DNA from 3 places in the Streptomyces marokkonensis genome. Region 1 is predicted to be linked to each of the others. Evidence: riboswitches for the same ligand, from Rfam matches in the RefSeq annotation. Region 1 holds a riboswitch; each other region holds the start of a gene.
What was found. Region 1 has a riboswitch for cobalamin ahead of ABEA26_RS05405 (cobalamin biosynthesis protein). Riboswitches for the same ligand answer to the same signal wherever they lie in the genome.
Positions count from the first base shown of each region.

Region 2: linked by a shared signal. The riboswitch ahead of ABEA26_RS28965 (ribonucleoside-diphosphate reductase subunit alpha) and the one ahead of ABEA26_RS05405 (cobalamin biosynthesis protein) in region 1 are both predicted to bind cobalamin.
Region 3: linked by a shared signal. The riboswitch ahead of ABEA26_RS21985 (ABC transporter substrate-binding protein) and the one ahead of ABEA26_RS05405 (cobalamin biosynthesis protein) in region 1 are both predicted to bind cobalamin.

Region 1 is NZ_BAABCQ010000014.1:18,666-24,765, reverse strand. It holds gene ABEA26_RS05420 (class II aldolase/adducin family protein) at 1-131, opposite strand, end outside; gene ABEA26_RS05415 (inorganic phosphate transporter) at 356-1,597, shown strand; gene ABEA26_RS05410 (hypothetical protein) at 1,635-1,856, shown strand; cobalamin riboswitch at 2,085-2,222, shown strand; gene ABEA26_RS05405 (cobalamin biosynthesis protein) at 2,330-3,307, shown strand; gene ABEA26_RS05400 (cobyric acid synthase) at 3,304-4,836, shown strand; gene cobN (cobaltochelatase subunit CobN) at 4,833-6,100, shown strand, end outside.
Region 2 is NZ_BAABCQ010000159.1:3,950-10,049, reverse strand. It holds gene ABEA26_RS28985 (GntR family transcriptional regulator) at 1-126, shown strand, start outside; gene ABEA26_RS28980 (DUF3311 domain-containing protein) at 285-542, shown strand; gene mctP (monocarboxylate uptake permease MctP) at 539-2,149, shown strand; gene ABEA26_RS28970 (GNAT family N-acetyltransferase) at 2,233-2,739, shown strand; cobalamin riboswitch at 2,815-2,938, shown strand; gene ABEA26_RS28965 (ribonucleoside-diphosphate reductase subunit alpha) at 3,064-5,469, shown strand; gene ABEA26_RS28960 (ribonucleotide-diphosphate reductase subunit beta) at 5,469-6,100, shown strand, end outside.
Region 3 is NZ_BAABCQ010000092.1:6,012-12,111, reverse strand. It holds gene ABEA26_RS22005 ((2Fe-2S)-binding protein) at 1-236, opposite strand, end outside; gene ABEA26_RS22000 ((2Fe-2S) ferredoxin domain-containing protein) at 272-679, opposite strand; cobalamin riboswitch at 722-910, opposite strand; gene ABEA26_RS21995 (ferric reductase-like transmembrane domain-containing protein) at 937-1,923, opposite strand; gene ABEA26_RS21990 (hypothetical protein) at 1,972-2,844, shown strand; cobalamin riboswitch at 2,804-2,924, shown strand; gene ABEA26_RS21985 (ABC transporter substrate-binding protein) at 2,973-3,998, shown strand; gene ABEA26_RS21980 (FecCD family ABC transporter permease) at 3,995-5,110, shown strand; gene ABEA26_RS21975 (ABC transporter ATP-binding protein) at 5,107-5,892, shown strand; gene ABEA26_RS21970 (glyoxalase superfamily protein) at 5,981-6,100, shown strand, end outside.

The sequences.
Region 1 (6,100 bases):
GTGCCGACCACCAGCCCGTCCGCCACCGTGCGCCGGGCCGTCGCGACGAGTGCCTCCCAGGCTGCCTCCCGGGCCGCCTCCCCGACCCGTTCCGCACCCCCGCATACGCGTCCGGCCTCCGAATACGTCACAGTCACCGCCTCCTCCCGGGCGCCCCGCGCCCCTGGTCCCGCCGCCGCGGACCGGCGGCGCGGCGATCCTGCCAGGCACGTCTCCGGAGAGCATCGGGTCGGACACACAGAGGGAGGCGGTAGCGCCGGTTCCGGTCACCGTGACGCCCGGCCCAGTTCATCTTCCGTTCACTCTGGTTACCTACGTTCGACGCGCCAATGACCTCGAACGATTGCCTGGGTAAATGGAAAGCTTCTCGCTGATCCTCGCGATTGTGGTGGTAACCGCACTCGCGTTCGATTTCACGAACGGTTTCCACGACACCGCGAACGCGATGGCAACGACCATTTCGACCGGTGCGCTCAAGCCCAAGGTGGCGGTGGCGATGTCCGCCGTCCTCAACCTTGTCGGCGCCTTCCTCTCCGTGGAGGTCGCCAACACGATCTCCAAAGGTCTCGTCGACGAGACCGGCATCCGCCCCGAGGTCATCTTCGCCGCCCTGGTCGGCGCGATCCTCTGGAACCTGCTGACCTGGCTGGTCGGACTCCCGTCCAGTTCCTCGCACGCCCTCATGGGCGGCCTGATCGGTGCCGCGGTCGCCTCGGCGGGCGTCGACGCGGTCAACGGCGACGCGCTCGTCACCAAGGTGCTCCTCCCGGCCCTCGCCGCCCCGCTCGTCGCGGGCCTCGCGGCGTTGCTCGGCGCACGGCTGACGTACAAGCTCGGCCGCAAGGCCGACGGCAAGGCCGCCGCGAAGGGCTACCGCGCCGGGCAGATCGCCTCCGCCGGGCTGGTCTCGCTGGCCCACGGCACCAACGACGCCCAGAAGACGATGGGCATCATCACCCTCGCCCTGGTCGCCGGCGGCTCCCTCGCCCCCGACTCCGACCCGCCCATGTGGGTCATCCTCTCCGCGGGCGTCGCCATCGCGCTCGGCACCTACCTCGGCGGCTGGCGCATCATCCGCACCATGGGCAAGGGGCTGACCGACCTCCAGCCGCAGCAGGGTTTCGCCGCCCAGACCAGCGCCGCCACGGTCATCCTGGCCTCCTCCCACCTCGGCTTCTCCCTCTCCACCACGCACTCGGTCTCCGGCGCGGTGATGGGTGCGGGCCTCGGCCGCAAGGGCGGCGTGGTGCGCTGGTCCACGGCCACCCGGATGTTCGTGGCCTGGGGTCTCACCCTGCCGGCCGCGGCCCTGGTCGCCGCGATCGCCGAGTGGGTCTGCGGCCTGGGTGACTGGGGCACCGCCCTCGTCGCGGTCTTCCTGGTCACCTCCAGCGCCGCCATCTGGAAGCTCTCCCGGCGCGAGGTCGTCGACCACACCAACGTCGTCGACACCGACGAGCCCGACACGTCCGGCGTGGTGACCACGGCGATGGCCGCCGTCTCCCCGCCCCCGGCGGGCGTGACCGAGGACCTGGCGGCCTCCGCCCCGGCCTCCGCGCCCGACTCCAAGGCCCCGTCGGCCACCACCACCGTCTGAGCCCGCGCCCCGGGTACGAAGGAAGCGAAGAACCTCCATGGACATCGACTGGGCAGCTCTCGGCTCCGTCTTCGGGGTCAGCCTCGTGGCCACCGTGGCCCTGGTGGGCCTGTTCACCCTCGGCATCGTCGGCCTCTCCCGCCAGGAGCGGGCCGCCGAGCAGGGCGGCTCCGCGGCCCTCGCGGTCACCGGCGCGTACGCGTGCTTCGCGGCCTGCCTGGCGGCGGTGGCGTACGGGATATACCTGATCGTCGCCTGACACACGAGCATCGTCGGACACACGTGCGCCGCCCGACGCACGAACGCCGCCCGACGCGCGAACGTGTCGGCCCACGAACGACGCCTGACCCTCGGCGCACACCAGTGAGGCGGGGCGCGGAACGGACTCCAATCCTCCCGCGCCCCGCCTTTTCCCGTGCCGGCGCGCGCCTTTGGCGTGTGGGCCTTCGCACACTCCCCCACCGCAGGTCAACGCCAGGTTGACGGGTGTCGACGGTGCGTGGTGGACTGCCGGAGCCAATGCGGCGACAGGAGAGGAAGCCCGGTGCGAATCCGGCGCGGTCCCGCCACTGTGACCGGGGAGCGATCCCCGGGAGCCAGGAACTCTCATCGCCGTACTTCTTCCAACCAGGGCGCGGACACCCTGAGTGAGGACCCATCGCCATGCGCGGCTGCCGTTCCAGGCTCACCAGCGACACTCTTCGTCTCCCTCTCTCCACGGCCGGTTGAACCGTGCGTGCCGAACGCGTCTTCGCGTACGGCGCCGCCGCCGGCCTTCTCGGTGACCTCCTCCTCGGCGATCCACGCCGCGGACACCCGGTCGCCGCGTTCGGCCGTGCCGCCGGTGCCGTGGAACGGGTGCTGTGGCGTGACCACCGGGGCTGGGGCGCGCTGCACACCGCCGTGTGCGCCGGTGGCGTCGCCGCCCTCGGGCTGGCCGCCACCCGCTCCGTACGCCACTCCCCCGCCGCCTCCGTCGCACTGACCGCCGCGGCCACCTGGTCGGTCGTCGGCGGCACCTCGCTCGCTCGTGAGGCGAGCGCCATCGGCCGCGCCCTGGAGGCCGGCGACGTCGAGGCGGCCCGCACGCGGCTGCCGCACCTGTGCGGCCGGGATCCGCAGGCGCTGGACGCCGACGGGATCGCCCGGGCCGTCGTGGAGTCCGTCGCCGAGAACACCTCGGACGCGGTGGTGGGCGCCCTGGTGTGGGGCGCCGTGGCCGGGGTGCCGGGGCTGGTGGGCTTCCGGGCGGTGAACACTCTGGACGCGATGGTCGGCCACAAGTCGCCCAGGTACCGCCGCTACGGCTGGGCCTCGGCCCGGCTCGACGACCTCGCCGGCTGGCCGGGCGCCCGGCTGACCGCCGTCCTGGCCACCGCGGCCGGAGGCGATCCCCGGGGTGCCGTACGCGCCTGGCGCGCCGACGCCGCACAGCACCCGAGCCCCAACGCCGGTCCCGTGGAGACGTCGTTCGCGGGCGCCCTGGGCGTGCGGCTGGGCGGAACGCTCTCCTACGGCGGGCGGGTCGAGCACCGGCCCGTCCTCAACGGGGCCTCGGGGCGCGCCGTCCGGGCCGGTCGTGGCGACATCGAACGGGCGGTGAGGCTCTCCCGGCGCGTGGGCTGGCTGGCGCTGGGCGTGTGCGCGGGCGCGCGGCTGCTGGCCCGCCGGGCGGGCACGCGGGCGCTCACGAAGGGACGTGACTCATGAGCGGTGGCCTCCTCGTCGCCGGCACCACCTCCGACGCCGGCAAGAGCGTCGTCACCGCCGGGATCTGCCGCTGGCTGGTGCGTCAGGGCGTCAAGGTCGCGCCCTTCAAGGCGCAGAACATGTCGCTCAACTCCTTCGTCACCCGCGAGGGCGCCGAGATCGGGCGGGCGCAGGCCATGCAGGCCCAGGCATGCCGGGTGGAGCCGACCGCGCTGATGAACCCGGTGCTGCTCAAGCCGGGCGGCGAGCGCAGCAGTCAGGTCGTGCTGCTCGGCCGGGCGGTCGGTGAGATGAGCGCCCGCGGCTACCACGGCGGCCGGCAGCAGCGGTTGCTCGGCACGGTCCTCGACTGTCTGGCCGAGCTGCGGAGCACGTACGACGCGGTGATCTGCGAGGGGGCGGGCAGTCCCGCCGAGATCAACCTGCGCCGCACCGACATCGTGAACATGGGGATCGCCCGGGGTGCCGGACTTCCCGTCCTCGTCGTCGGCGACATCGACCGCGGGGGCGTCTTCGCCTCCTTCTTCGGCACGGTGGCGCTGCTGTCGCCCGAGGATCAGGCGCTGGTCGCCGGGTTCCTCGTCAACAAGTTCCGGGGCGACGTGTCGCTGCTGGAACCGGGCCTCGACATGCTCCACGGCCTCACCGGGCGGCGGACGTACGGAGTGCTGCCCTTCCGGCACGGGCTCGGTATCGACGAGGAGGACGGGCTGCGGGTGTCTCTGCGCGGGACCGTGCGGGAGTCCGCCGTCGCGTCGCCCGTCGGCGAGGACGTGCTGCGGGTCGCCGTCTGCGCCGTCCCTCTGATGTCCAACTTCACGGACGTGGACGCGCTGGCCGCCGAACCGGGTGTCGTGGTGCGCTTCGTGGACCGGCCGGAGGAGCTCGCGGACGCGGACCTCGTGGTCGTGCCGGGCACGCGCGGGACGGTGCGGGCGCTGGAGTGGCTGCGGGAGCGGGGGCTGGCGGACGCCCTCGTCCGCAGGGCCGCCGAGCAGCGGCCCGTGCTGGGCGTCTGCGGCGGCTACCAGCTGCTCGGCGAGCACATCGAGGACGAGGTCGAGTCGCGTGCCGGGCTCGTCGACGGGCTCGGACTGCTGCCCGTGCGGGTCCGGTTCGCCCGCGAGAAGACCCTCACCCGCCCGATGGGAAAGGCCCTCGGCGAGCGCGTAGAGGGGTACGAGATCCACCACGGGGTCGCCGAGGTCCTCGGCGGAGAGGCCTTCATCTCCGATGACGAAGGACACAGCCCGGAGGGCTGCCGGGTCGGCCAGACCTGGGGCACGCACTGGCACGGCTCGCTGGAGTCGGACGGCTTCCGGCGGGCGTTCCTGCGCGAGGTGGCCGCCGCCGCGGGCCGCCGCTTCGTGCCGGCCCCCGACACCTCGTTCGCCGCACTGCGCGAGGAACAGCTCGACCGGCTCGGCGACCTGATCGAACAGCACGCGGACACGGACGCGCTGTGGCGGCTCATCGAGTCCGGCGCGCCACAAGGACTGCCCTTCATTCCACCGGGAGCGCCCGCATGAGCACAGTGTTGTTGTTGTCGACCGCCGACACGGACCTGCTGGCGGCCCGCGCGTCGGACGCCGCCTACCGGATCGGCAACCCGACCCGGGTCGACGTGACGGAGGAGCTGCCCGCGCTCCTCGACGGCGCGGACATCGCCGTCGTACGTCTGCTGGGCGGCAAGCGCGCCTGGGAGGACGGGCTCGCCGCGCTGAAGGCCGCCGGTGTCCCGACCGTCCTGCTGGGCGGCGAAAGCGTGCCGGACGCCGAGCTGATGGCCGAGTCGTCGGTGCCGGCCGGGGTGGTGGCCGAAGCGCTGCGCTACCTCGTCGAGGGCGGGCCCGCCAACCTCACGCACCTGGCGCGCTTCCTGTCGGACACGGTGCTGCTGACCGGCGAGGGATTCGACGAGCCGGAGAAGATGCCGGAGTTCGGCGTCCACGGCTCCCGGGCCGTCGAGTCCGGCCGCCCGACGGTCGGCGTGCTCTTCTACCGCGCCCACCAGCTGAGCGGCAACACCGCCTTCGTCGACACGCTGTGCGACGCGATCGAGGCGCACGGCGCCAACGCGCTGCCCGTGTACTGCGGTTCGCTGCGCGACGCGGACCCGGGACTGTACGAGCTGCTGGGCCGGGCCGACGCCCTGGTCGCCACCGTCCTCGCGGCCGGCGGCACGCACGCCTCGCAGGCGTCGGCGGGCGGCGACGAGGAGGCCTGGGACATCGGCGCGCTGGCCGACCTGAACGTCCCGGTCCTGCAAGGCCTCTGCCTCACCTCCTCCCGCGCCGCCTGGGAGGCGTCCGACGCCGCCCTCTCCCCCATGGACGCGGCGATGCAGGTCGCGATCCCGGAGTTCGACGGGCGCCTGGTCACCGTGCCGTTCTCCTTCAAGGAGCAGGGGCCCGACGAGGTGCCGGTGTACGTCGCCGACCCCGAGCGGGCCGGGCGGGTCGCCGGGATCGCCGTACGGCACGCGGCCCTGGGACACAAGGCGAACGCCGACAAGAAGCTCGCGCTGGTCTTCACCGCGTACCCGACCAAGCACTCCCGCGTCGGCAACGCGGTGGGCCTCGACACCCCGGCGTCGGCGGTGCGGGTCCTGGACGCGCTCCGGGACGCCGGGTACTCCCTCACCGACTACCCGTCCGGCGGCGACGAGCTGATCCACCGCCTGATCGCGGCCGGCGGCCACGACGTCGAGTGGCTGACGGAGGACCAGCTGGCCGCCGCCCCCGCTCGGGTGCCGCTGGCCGACTACCGGGCGTGGTTCGAGAAGCTGGACCC
Region 2 (6,100 bases), on a different contig from region 1:
CTGCCCATGCTGATGCTCTCCCGGCACTCGCAGGACCGGACGGGCCAGCCGGTGGAATGGGTGCGCTCGGTGTACCGGGGCGACCGCTACAAGTTCGTCGCCCGGCTGAAGCGCCCCCAGGACTGACGCCGGCCGCAGGGCGTACCCGGCAAATCCCCGCACTCGCCACCACGAAGTTGCAGTTGAGGACCGATATACGGACGAGGTCTTCCACTGTCTCGACACCGTCCCCTACATTTCGTGCGCACTGCACGAGGTGATCAGCGAGGGGACGGAGCCACCGCATGTCACAAGCCCCGGAAGTGAGCAGAGGGCCGACGGTGACGCCGGTGCGCGTCGTCATCGGCCTCTGCCTTGCCGCACCGTTCGTCGCCATGCTGTGGGTGGGTTCGTACGCGAAGACGGACCCGGCCTTCATCGGCATCCCGTTCTTCTACTGGTACCAGATGGCGTGGGTGCTCATCTCCACCGTGCTCACGGTGATCGCCTACAAGCTGTGGCAGCGTGACCAGCGCGCCCGCCGGGAAGGCGGCGCCAAGTGAACGACGGCGTCAACGGCGTCGCACTCGCCGTCTTCATCTTCTTCTTCGTCGCCGTCACGGCCATGGGCTTCCTGGCCGCCCGCTGGCGCCGGGCCGCGAACGACCAGAGCCTCGACGAGTGGGGCCTGGGCGGCCGCTCGTTCGGCACCTGGGTCACCTGGTTCCTGCTGGGCGGCGACCTGTACACCGCGTACACCTTCGTGGCCGTACCGGCGGCGATCTACGCGGCGGGCGCGGCCGGCTTCTTCGCGGTGCCGTACACGATCCTGGTCTACCCCCTGATCTTCACCTTCCTGCCGCGGCTGTGGTCGGTCTCCCACAAGCACGGGTACGTGACGACCTCGGACTTCGTGCGCGGCCGGTTCGGCTCGAAAGGGCTGTCGCTGGCAGTCGCCGTGACCGGCATCCTGGCCACGATGCCGTACATCGCGCTCCAGTTGGTCGGCATCCAGGCCGTGCTGGACGTGATGGGCGTCGGCGGCGGCGAGGACACCAACTGGTTCGTCAAGGACCTGCCCCTGCTGATCGCCTTCGGCGTGCTGGCCGCGTACACGTACTCGTCGGGGCTGCGCGCGCCCGCGCTGATCGCGTTCGTCAAGGACACGCTGATCTACATCGTGATCGCGGTGGCCATCATCTACATCCCGATCAAGCTCGGCGGCTTCGACGACATCTTCGCCGCGGCGAACGACAAGTTCACCGAGTCGGGCAACGGCGGACTGGTGCCGGACCACGGCGGCCAGTGGACGTACGCCACCCTGGCGCTCGGCTCGGCGCTCGCGCTCTTCATGTACCCACACTCGATCACCGCGACGCTGTCCTCGCGCAGCCGTGAGGTGATCCGGCGCAACACCACCATCCTGCCGCTGTACTCGCTGATGCTGGGCCTGCTCGCGCTGCTGGGCTTCATGGCGATCGCGGCGGGCGTGCAGGTGAAGAACGGGCAGCTGGCGATCCCCCAGCTGTTCGAGAACATGTTCCCGGACTGGTTCGCCGGCGTGGCCTTCGCGGCGATCGGCATCGGGGCCCTGGTCCCGGCGGCGATCATGTCGATCGCCGCCGCGAACCTCTTCACCCGCAACATCTACAAGGACTTCATCAAGCCGGACGCCACCCCGGCCCAGGAGACGAAGGTCTCCAAGCTGACGTCCCTGCTGGTGAAGGTAGGTGCGCTGGTCTTCGTCCTCGGCATGGACAAGACGGTCGCGATCAACTTCCAGCTGCTCGGCGGCATCTGGATCCTGCAGACCTTCCCGGCCCTGGTCGGCGGCCTGTTCACCCGCTGGTTCCACCGCTGGGCGCTGCTCGGCGGCTGGGCGGTCGGCATGGTCTACGGCACGGTCGCCGCGTACGGTGTCGCCTCGCCGACGCAGAAGCACTTCGGCGGCTCCTCGAAGGAGATCCCCGGCATCGGCGAGATCGGCTACATCGGCCTCACCGCCTTCGTGCTGAACGTCCTGGTCACCGTGGTCCTGACCTTCGTCATGAGGGCCTTCAAGGCGCCCGACGGCGTCGACGAGACGAAGCCGGGCGACTACACGGCGGACGCCGGCGACCCGGGCGTCGAGACGGAGCTGCCGCCGGCCACGGCGGGTACCTCGCACTGACCTGCGGTACGCGACCGGTACGCGGCGGGCCGTCGGAGAAATCCGGCGGCCCGTTGTCGTACCCGTCCGGCACACTCGGCGTCATGGACTTCGTGATCCGGCAGGCGGCGACGGACGAGTACGGCACCCTCGGTGAGATCACCGCGCGGGCCTATCTTCGCGACGGCCTCCTCGACTTCGGCGAGGACGACGCGTACCTCGGTGAGCTGAGGGACGTGGCGAAGCGCGCGGCGGCCGCCGAGGTGCTGGTCGCGGCGGCGGACGGCCGGGTGCTCGGCGGCGTGACCTTCGTGCCGTCCGGTGGCCCGATGGCCGACGTCGCCCGGACCGGCGAGGCCGAGATACGGATGCTCGCCGTCGCCCGCGAGGCACGCGGACGCGGGGTGGGCGAGGCCCTCGTACGGGCCTGCGTCGACCGGTCCCGGGCCGTCGAGCGCTGCGCGCGCGTCGTGCTGTCGACCCAGCGCACCATGCGCACCGCCCACCGTCTCTACGCACGACTGGGCTTCACCCGCACCCCCGACCGCGACTGGAACCCGCTGCCGGAGCTCGACGACATCACGCTCCTCGCCTACGAAATGACGCTCTGACACCTGCACCACTTCTCGACGATCCCTCCGCGACACAACATCTGGGGGGCGTTCGCCGAACCCGGCACAAGATGTATGCTCATGCTCGCTGTCGCCGCAGGGGAATCCGGTGCGAATCCGGAACTGTCCCGCAACGGTGTACTTGTGCGCTCATGTGCGCGAGTCCAGTCCGAGGACCTGTCGACAGTGCGCCCGGCCGTCCCGGTCCGGGTGCCATGACGTCCGGGCCTCGTGGAGTGGGCCGGTGGACGCGACGCCGCGTGCGCTCGTGAGCTGCCCCCTGCCCTCCGCCAGGCCCCGTGCCGAGCGAGGGAGTGCCCCCACGTGACCATCGCGCCAGCCGACCCGGTTTCAGCGACCCCGGTGACGACCTCAGCAACCCCAAGGACCCCGGTGGCCCCGGCGACCGGGGAGTCCGACGGCCCCGGTGCCGCCCTGCTGCGGACCCTGACCGGGCTGACCGCCGACCTCCCCGGCGCCGACCCCGGCCGGGTCGCCGCCGCCGCACTGCGCGGCCGGTCCGCCCACGCGGACGAGTCCGAGCTGCGCGAGCTCGCCACCGAGGCGGCAGCCGGTCTGATCTCCGAGGACCCGGTCTACTCCCGGCTGGCCGCCCGGCTGCTGACCATCGGCATCCGCGCCGAGGCCGCCTCCCAGGGCGTCACCAGCTTCACCGAGTCGGTCGCCACCGGCCACCGCGAGGGCCTGATCGCCGACCGCACCGCCGAGTTCGTCCGGTCGCACGCGGACCGCCTGGACGCGCTGGTCGACCCGGCCGCCGACGACCGCTTCGGCTACTTCGGGCTGCGCACCCTGCACAGCCGCTACCTGCTCCGGCACCCGCTCACCCGCAGGCCCGTCGAGACGCCCCAGCACTTCCTGCTGCGCGTCGCCGCCGGGCTCGCCGAGGACGACACCGTACGGTCGTTCGACGAAGTGGCCGCGCTCTACGCGCTGATGAGCCGCCTGGACTACCTGCCTTCCTCCCCCACCCTGTTCAACTCGGGGACCCGGCACGCCCAGATGTCGTCCTGCTACCTGCTGGACTCCCCCAAGGACGAGCTGGACTCCCTCTACGACCGGCTCCACCAGGTCGCCCGCCTCTCCAAGCACGCCGGCGGCATCGGCATCGCCTACTCCCGTGTCCGCGCCCGGGGATCGCTGATCCGCGGCACCAACGGGCATTCCAACGGCATCGTGCCGTTCCTGAAGACGCTGGACGCCTCGGTCGCCGCCGTGAACCAGGGCGGCCGGCGCAAGGGCGCGGCGGCGGTGTACCTGGAGACCTGGCACGCGGACATCGAGGAGTTCCTGGAGCTGCGGGACAACACCGGCGAGGACGCCCGCCGCACCCACAACCTGAACCTGGCGCACTGGGTCCCCGACGAGTTCATGCGCCGGGTGGACACCGACGGACAGTGGTCGCTGTTCTCCCCCGTCGACGTGCCCGCGCTGACGGACCTGTGGGGCGAGGAGTTCGACGCCGCCTACCGCGAGGCCGAAGCCGCGGGTCTGGCCCGCAGGACCCTCCCCGCCCGTGAGCTGTACGGCCGCATGATGCGCACCCTCGCGCAGACCGGCCAGGGCTGGATGACCTTCAAGGACACCGCCAACCGCACCGCCAACCAGACCGCCGAGCCGGGCCACGTCGTCCACTCCTCCAACCTCTGCACGGAGATCCTGGAGGTCACCGACGACGGGGAGACGGCGGTCTGCAACCTGGGCTCGGTGAACCTGGGCGCGTTCGTGGACCCGGACTCCCAGGACATCGACTGGGAGCGCCTGGACGCCACCGTCCGCACCGCCGTCACCTTCCTGGACCGGGTGGTCGACATCAACTTCTACCCGACCGAGCAGGCGGGGCGTTCCAACGCCCGCTGGCGCCCGGTGGGCCTGGGCGCGATGGGCCTCCAGGACGTCTTCTTCCAGCTGCGCCTGCCCTTCGACTCGGCCGAGGCGAAGACCCTTTCCACCCGCATCGCCGAGCGGATCATGCTCGCCGCGTACGAGACGTCCGCCGGCCTCGCCGAGCGCCGCGGCCCCGCGCCGGCCTGGGAGAAGACCCGTACCGCCCGGGGCGTGCTGCACCCCGACCACTACGGCGTCGAGCCCACCTGGCCCGAGCGCTGGGCGGCCCTGCGCCAGCGCGTCGCCACGACCGGCCTGCGCAACTCCCTGCTCCTGGCCATCGCGCCGACCGCCACCATCGCCTCCATCGCGGGCGCCTACGAGTGCATCGAGCCGCAGGTGTCCAACCTGTTCAAGCGCGAGACGCTGTCCGGCGAGTTCCTCCAGGTCAACTCGTACCTGGTGGACGACCTCAAGCGGCTCGGCGTGTGGGACGCCCGCACCCGCGAGGCGCTGCGCGAGGCGAACGGCTCGGTGCAGGGCTTCGGCTGGATCCCCGAGGAGGTCCGCGCGCTGTACCGCACCGCCTGGGAGATCCCGCAGCGCGGACTGATCGACATGGCTGCCGCCCGCACCCCGTACCTCGACCAGGCCCAGTCGCTGAACCTGTTTCTGGAGACGCCGACCATCGGGAAGCTCTCCTCGATGTACGCGTACGCCTGGAAGCAGGGCCTGAAGACCACCTACTACCTGCGTTCGCGCCCGGCAACCCGCATCGCTCGCGCCGCCGCCCGGACCACCGTCCCCGCGCAGGCCGCCCCCGCCCCCGACGCGGTCGCCTGCTCCCTGGAAAACCCCGAGTCCTGCGAGGCCTGTCAGTAATGAACGAGAACACGAAGAACCTGCTCGACCCGGGCTTCGAACTGACGCTGCGCCCCATGCGCTACCCGGACTTCTACGAACGGTACCGGGACGCCATCAAGAACACCTGGCACGTGGAGGAGGTCGACCTCCACTCGGACGTCACCGACCTGGAGAAGCTGAGCCCCGAGGAGCAGCACCTGATCGGCCGGCTGGTGGCCTTCTTCGCCACCGGTGACTCGATCGTCGCGAACAACCTGGTGCTCACGCTCTACAAGCACATCAACTCCCCGGAGGCGCGGCTGTACCTGAGCCGGCAGCTGTTCGAGGAGGCCGTGCACGTCCAGTTCTACCTGACTCTGCTGGACACCTATCTGCCCGACCCTCAGGACCGCAACGCGGCCTTCGCGGCGGTCGAGAACATCGCCTCGATCCGCGAGAAGGCCGGATTCTGCTTCAAGTGGATGGACTCGGTCGAGTCGATCGACCGGCTGGAGACCACGGCCGACCGCCGCCGTTTCCTGCTCAACCTCATCTGCTTCGCCGCGTGCATCGAGGGACTGTTCTTCTACGGTGCCTTCGCCTACGTCTACTGGTTCCGCAGCCGGGGCCTGCTGCACGGCCTGGCCACCGGCACCAACTGGGTGTTCCG
Region 3 (6,100 bases), on a different contig from region 1:
CAGAGGCGGGCGGCGTGGCCGAGCTGGGCGATGGATACGGCGACGCGTGGCTCCGGAGTGCGGTGGCGGCGTGCGACGGCTGCGGCGAGGTCGGTGAAACCCGCGGCATAGGAGCGGGCGACCGGATGCCAGCCGTCGTCCGGTCCGCCGACCTGCAGGGCGAAGAAGCCGTCGAGGCCGGCCACGTCGTGCAGGGCGGCGGCAACGGACGCCGTCGAGGCCCGGGCTCCGTGCACGGCTTTTGTCCTCCCTCCGGCTTCCGTCCGTACGGTCAGGAGGCCGTACGCCGTCGCCGCGGCGGCGTGATGGCGTACAGGTCGAGGATGTCCGGCAACGGTGCCACGCCGGGGCCGCCCGCGCGTGCCCAGGCGGCGATGTCCTCGGTCGCGTCCGGGTCGTTGACCAGCCCCAGCCAGACGGGACGGGCACCGGCCACCCTGCCCTCGGCTGAAGGCAGTACGACGATGACGTTGGCCTGGTCGCAGACGTCGAGGCAGTCGGAGACGCGTACCGGTGCCGCGGTGCGCAGGCGTTCGGTCTGGGCCGTGTGGTCGACGCCGGTCACTTTGGGGCTGCCGCAGCAGCAGTCGCGGCACACGACGATGCGGCACGGCACCTTGCCGGCCCCCGCTTCGGCCCTCGCGTCGTGAGTCGTTCGTCCGGTCGGCGTTGCGAGCATGCGGTGCCGTCCCTCTCTCCGGGGAGCTCCGCCCCGGTGGTCCGTCGAGGAGGCGACCGCGTGAGTCTCCTGGCTCTCGGGTCGATGCTCGTCCCGGCCTTCCCGCCCGCTGCCGGGCAGTGGCCTGTCGGGACGCGCTCGCCGATCACAGTGGCGGGACCGCGCCGGTTTCACACCGGCTTCCTCGTTCCGCCGTCGCCTTGTCGCCGGACATCATCCCACCCCGGGACGCCGTGCCAACCGACCGGTGCCGGCCCTCAGTCCGTCTCCTGGGAGTGCGGGGCCGTCGCGGGCGGATGGGTCGGGCGGTCCCGTCCGCCGTCGCGGCCGGACACCACCACGATGACCAACCCGACGATGACGGCTCCGGCGACGACGCGTCCGACCGCACGCGCCCACCAGGCCGGGCGGGCCGCGCCCATGCCTCCCTTCGGCGAGCCCAGCCGTTCAGCCCGCCGGGCAGGTCTCAGCAGACGCAGCAACAGCAGCCCCGCGACGGGTACTTGCAGCAGCCACAGGACAGTGCGCGGCCATTCCCCGTACCAGACGTTGGTTCCGTACAGGAGCGTATGCCACACGCTCAGCACGTAGACGACGATCACGAAACGGTGCAGCCGCCGCCAGGTGTTCGCTCCGATGCGGTGCCGGACGTAGAACAGCAGCCCCAGCGGAATCGCCAGGTACAGGGCGCCCTGCCCGAGCGGGATGGCGATCCGGCCGGTTCCGGAGTCGTACCAGCCAGGGACGAAGCTGTCGGCGAAGCCCACCCACAGCCGCTCGGCCCAGTCCACCTTCGTCTCGTAGCGCACGAGTTCCGCCGCGAACATGAGCGCGTGGGCGAACATCAGCGCCATCGTCGTCAGACTCGTGGTGCGGTGCCAGCGCTCCAGTACCTGCCGGGAGACCGGCAGCCGGGCAGGGCGTGGCCCCGACAGCAGCAGACCGAGCATGACCGTGCCCCAGGCCCACAGCAGTCCCGACCATCCGAACGCCTGGCTGAGCAGGTACATCCAGTAGGTGCCGGCATCGTCCATGAACGGCATGACCGCGACGGTGTCCGAAGCACCCGACTCCATGCGCGCCCACAAGAACGCGAACACGAGCGCCGTGACCACCACCGCCGCGGAGGCGTCCGGCAGGGCGGAGCGCAGATCGCCGCGCAGCGCGACGCGGTCCCCGGGGGGCCGTCCCCGCCCGGGCGGCGCTTCTGCCCCGTCTTCGTCCGGCCTCGCTTCTGACGTCATCAGGGGCCTCCCGGGCACGGGCCACCGCGGCAGCGGTGCGCATGTGTCGTGAGGCAGCAAGTCTGGCTGATGGGGCAGCGATCCTCAGAGGTGATATCCAGCCAGAGCCGCCACGACACCTGCACAGGGGACACGCGGACATCGCTGGAGAGCCGGCTCGATCGGGTGCTCGCCGCCATCGACTGCACCGACCGGTTCGCTCACGTGGAGTTCGTGCTGACCGCCGACGGCCCGGAAGTGGTGGAGGTCAATCCCCGCATCGGGGGTGCGCTGGTCGGGGAGGGTCTGTGCCGGGTGCTCGGCGTCAACGCGTACGAGGCGATGATCGAGTCCGCGCTCGGTCGCCGCCCCGGTCCGATGGACGCGGACTGCCCCGGCGGTCCGGCCCTCGCCTCTGTTCTCGGCTACCCTGCCGCCCCCGGGGTGTTCACCGGCGTCAATGGGCTCGACCGGCTCGCCGACATGCCGGGAACACCCGCCTGGTACCCGGTCCTCGCGATCCGGGCGCTGGTCCTGACGTGCTGCGGTGTCGCGCTCCACCTGCCCGCCAACAAGGCGTACCTCGTGCACGGCGTCGACGACGAGCGCCGTCCGGCGTTCCTGTCGGCGGGCAACGCGACACTCAACGCCGGGACGGCGGTCGGCCCGCCCATCGCCGGACCATTCGTCCTGCCCTCGCCCGGCCGGCTGTTCGCGGCCGTCACGGCGCTGTTCCTCGCGGTCACAGCGGGACACGCACGGCTGTCCGGAACCGGCGGGGCGGGACGCACCCCACCGCGCGAAGCGTGCCGAAGGCGCGGGGCGTACGGCCGGCCCGCACGCCCTTTCGCCGCCGGCTCGGAGGAACGTAGGATCACCTGGTCATCGCCGCGACGGGAGACAGGAAGCCGGTGCGAATCCGGCACGGTCCCGCCACTGTGACCGGGGAGCGCCCCTCCGACATGCCACTGCGCACGGCGCGGGAAGGCGGAGGGAACGTCGATCCGGGAGTCAGGACACTGGTCCGTCGCGGGCCCGTCCCAAGGAGCGCGGACTCCAGGAGGCTTCACGTGTCCCAGCTGTTCACCCCTGCCCGCACGCGCGGGTTCCTTCGTGCCACGGCCGCTGCCGTGTCTCTCACGTCAGTGCTGCTGACCGCCGGCTGCGGTTCGTCCGACGAGAGCCGTGGGGACGCGAAGGCCGGCGCGGCCGTGCCCGCGGGCTTCCCGGTCACGATCGACAACTGCGGTGTGAAGACGACGTACGACAGGCCGCCGTCGCGGGTGGTCACCATCCACCAGCACCCGGCCGAGCTCATGCTCGCCCTCGGCCTGAAGGACCGCCTGGTCGGAACGGCCTTCCCCGACTCCGCCGTCCTGCCCGAGCTGAAGAAGGACTACGAGTCCGTCCCGGAACTGGCGGAGAGGGAACCGTCCTTCGAGACCGTCCTGGACGCCGAACCCGACCTCGTCCTCGGCGGCTACGGCAGCGCCTTCGACGAGAACGAGGGCCGCTCCCGCGAGGCGTTCGCCGACGTCGGCATCGACACCTACCTCAATCGCGAGTACTGCGGCGATAAGCGGGTGACGATGAAGGACACCTACGCCGAGATCCGCACCATCGGCACGATCTTCGGTGTCCCGGACCGGGCCGACGAACTGGTCGCCGACCTCGAAGGCCGCGTCGGCAAGGCCGCCGGCAAGGTCGAAGGCGAGCCCGAGGTGCCCGTCTTCGTCTACGACAGCGGCGACAAAAGCGCCTTCACCGCGGGCGGCAAGAGCCTGGGCACCGAACTGATCCGGCTGGCCGGCGGCGACAACGTCTTCACCGGCCTCGACGACGTCTTCGGTGACGTCTCCTGGGAGCAGGTCGTCGAGCGCAAGCCGGAAGTCATCGCCATCTATGACTACGCCGGTGCCGAAAGCGTCGAGGAGAAGAAGAAGTTCCTGCTCTCCCAGCCCGCGCTCGCCGACGTACCCGCCGTCAGGAACAAGCGGTTCGTCGTCCTGCCGCTGACCGCCACCCTGGTCGGCATCCGCTCGGCCTACGCGGTCGAGGACCTGGCCCGCGGGCTGCACCCGAAGAGCTTCCGGTGACTCAGGCCGCCACCGGCGCGCACGCCGAACGGACGGTGCAACGGCAAGACGCCACCGGCTCGGGAACAGGCCGTACGCGGCTGGCCGTCACACTGCTGGTGCTCACCGCGTTGCTCGTCGTCTCCGCCACGGCGGGCCTCGCGATCGGCTCCGTACATGTACCGCCGGGCCAGGTGTGGGGCATCGTGACGCACGCGCTGGGCGCCGACTGGCAGGAACCGGACTGGTCAAGAGCCCGGGAGACCATCGTGGTGGACGTGCGGGCGCCGCGGGTGCTGCTCGGTGCGGTCACCGGCGCCGGCCTGGCGGTGATCGGCACCGCGCTGCAGGCCCTGGTGCGGAACCCTCTCGCAGAGCCGTACCTGCTCGGCGTCTCCTCCGGGGCGTCGCTCGGCGCGGTCTCGGTGATCGTGTTCGGCGTCACCCTCTTCGGGCCCCTCTCCCTGTCGGTGGCCGCCTTCGTGGGCGCCCTGGGCGCACTCCTGCTCGTGTACGCCACCGCCCGCACCGGCGGACGCATCACCTCATCGCGGCTGGTGCTGTCCGGGGTGGCGATCGCGGCGGTGCTCACGGCCGTCCTCGATCTGCTGCTGCTCACCACCGACCGGGGCAACGAGGCCCGCGCGGTCCTCGCCTGGACCCTCGGCGGCCTGGGCGGGGTCAACTGGGGCACGCTGTGGCTGCCCAGCACCGCCCTGCTGCTCGGTGTCGGCGTCCTCATGGCGCAGGCCCGCAACCTGAACCTGCTGCTGGCCGGCGAAGAAGCGGCGACCACCATGGGTCTGGACGTGGCCCGGTTCCGCGCCCGGCTGTTCGTGCTGCTCTCCCTCGTCACGGGCGTGCTGGTCGCGGCGGCCGGACCGATCGGCTTCGTCGGCCTGATGATGCCCCACATCGTGCGCCTGTTCGTCGGCGGCGACCACCGCAGGGTCCTGCCGACAGCGGCACTCGGCGGAGCGGTCTTCCTCCTCTGGGCCGACATCACCGCACGGACGGTCGCCGCCCCGATGGAGATACCCGTCGGTGTCCTCACGGCCCTGTGCGGCGGACCGTTCTTCCTGTGGCTGATGCGCCGCGACGCCCGGCGCGGCACCGACCGAGGAGTGGCATGACCGCGACCGCACTGGACGTCGACGGCGTCACGCTCACCGCCGGAGCCCGCCACCTGGTGCGCGACGTCTCCCTGACCGCCCGCCCGGGCGAGACCATCGGGCTCGTGGGCCCCAACGGCAGCGGCAAGTCCAGCCTCCTGCGCACCGTCTACCGCGTCCTGCGCCCCGACACCGGCCAGGTCCGCGTCGACGGCGGCGACGCCTGGTCGCTACCGGTGCGACAACTGGCCCGCACCGTGGCGGCGGTGGTCCAGGACTCGGCAGCCGACTTCGACCTCGCCGTCCGCGAGGTCGTCGCCATGGGCCGCACCCCGCACAAAAGACTCCTCGCCGGCGACACCCCAGAGGACGCCGAACTCATCGACTCCGCACTCCTCGCGGTCGACGCCGTCCACCTGGCCGACCGCCCCTTCGACCGGCTCTCCGGCGGCGAGCGTCAGCGCGTCCTCATCGCGCGCGCTCTCGCCCAGCAGCCCACCCTCCTTGTCCTTGACGAACCCACCAACCACCTCGACATCCGCCACCAGTTGTCCGTGCTCGGCGCCCTGCGCCGACTGCCCGCCACCGTGCTGCTCGCCCTGCACGACCTCAACCTGGCCGCCTACTACTGCGACCGCCTCTACGTACTGCGCGCCGGTGAGGTCACCGCCTCCGGACCGCCCGTCGAGATCCTCACCCCGCGGCTTCTGGCCGAGGTCTACGGAGTGGCGGCGGAAGTCGCCGTCCATCCGCGCACGGGCGCCCCGCAGGTGACGTTCCTCCCCGAAGAGCCACACGACTGAAGGCCCCCGTTACTGCCTCGTGCCCGTCCGCGCGACCCAGTGCCGCATCAGGCGACGTTCGCCCTGGACGGTCTGCGACGATGACGCCATGGACGAGGACGTCGTTCCCGTTCTTCGCGTCGAGGACGCCGCGACGGCGGTCGCTTGGTACGAGCGGCTGGGCTTCGCCAAGCAGTGGGAACACCGCTTCGCACCGGGACTTCCCGCG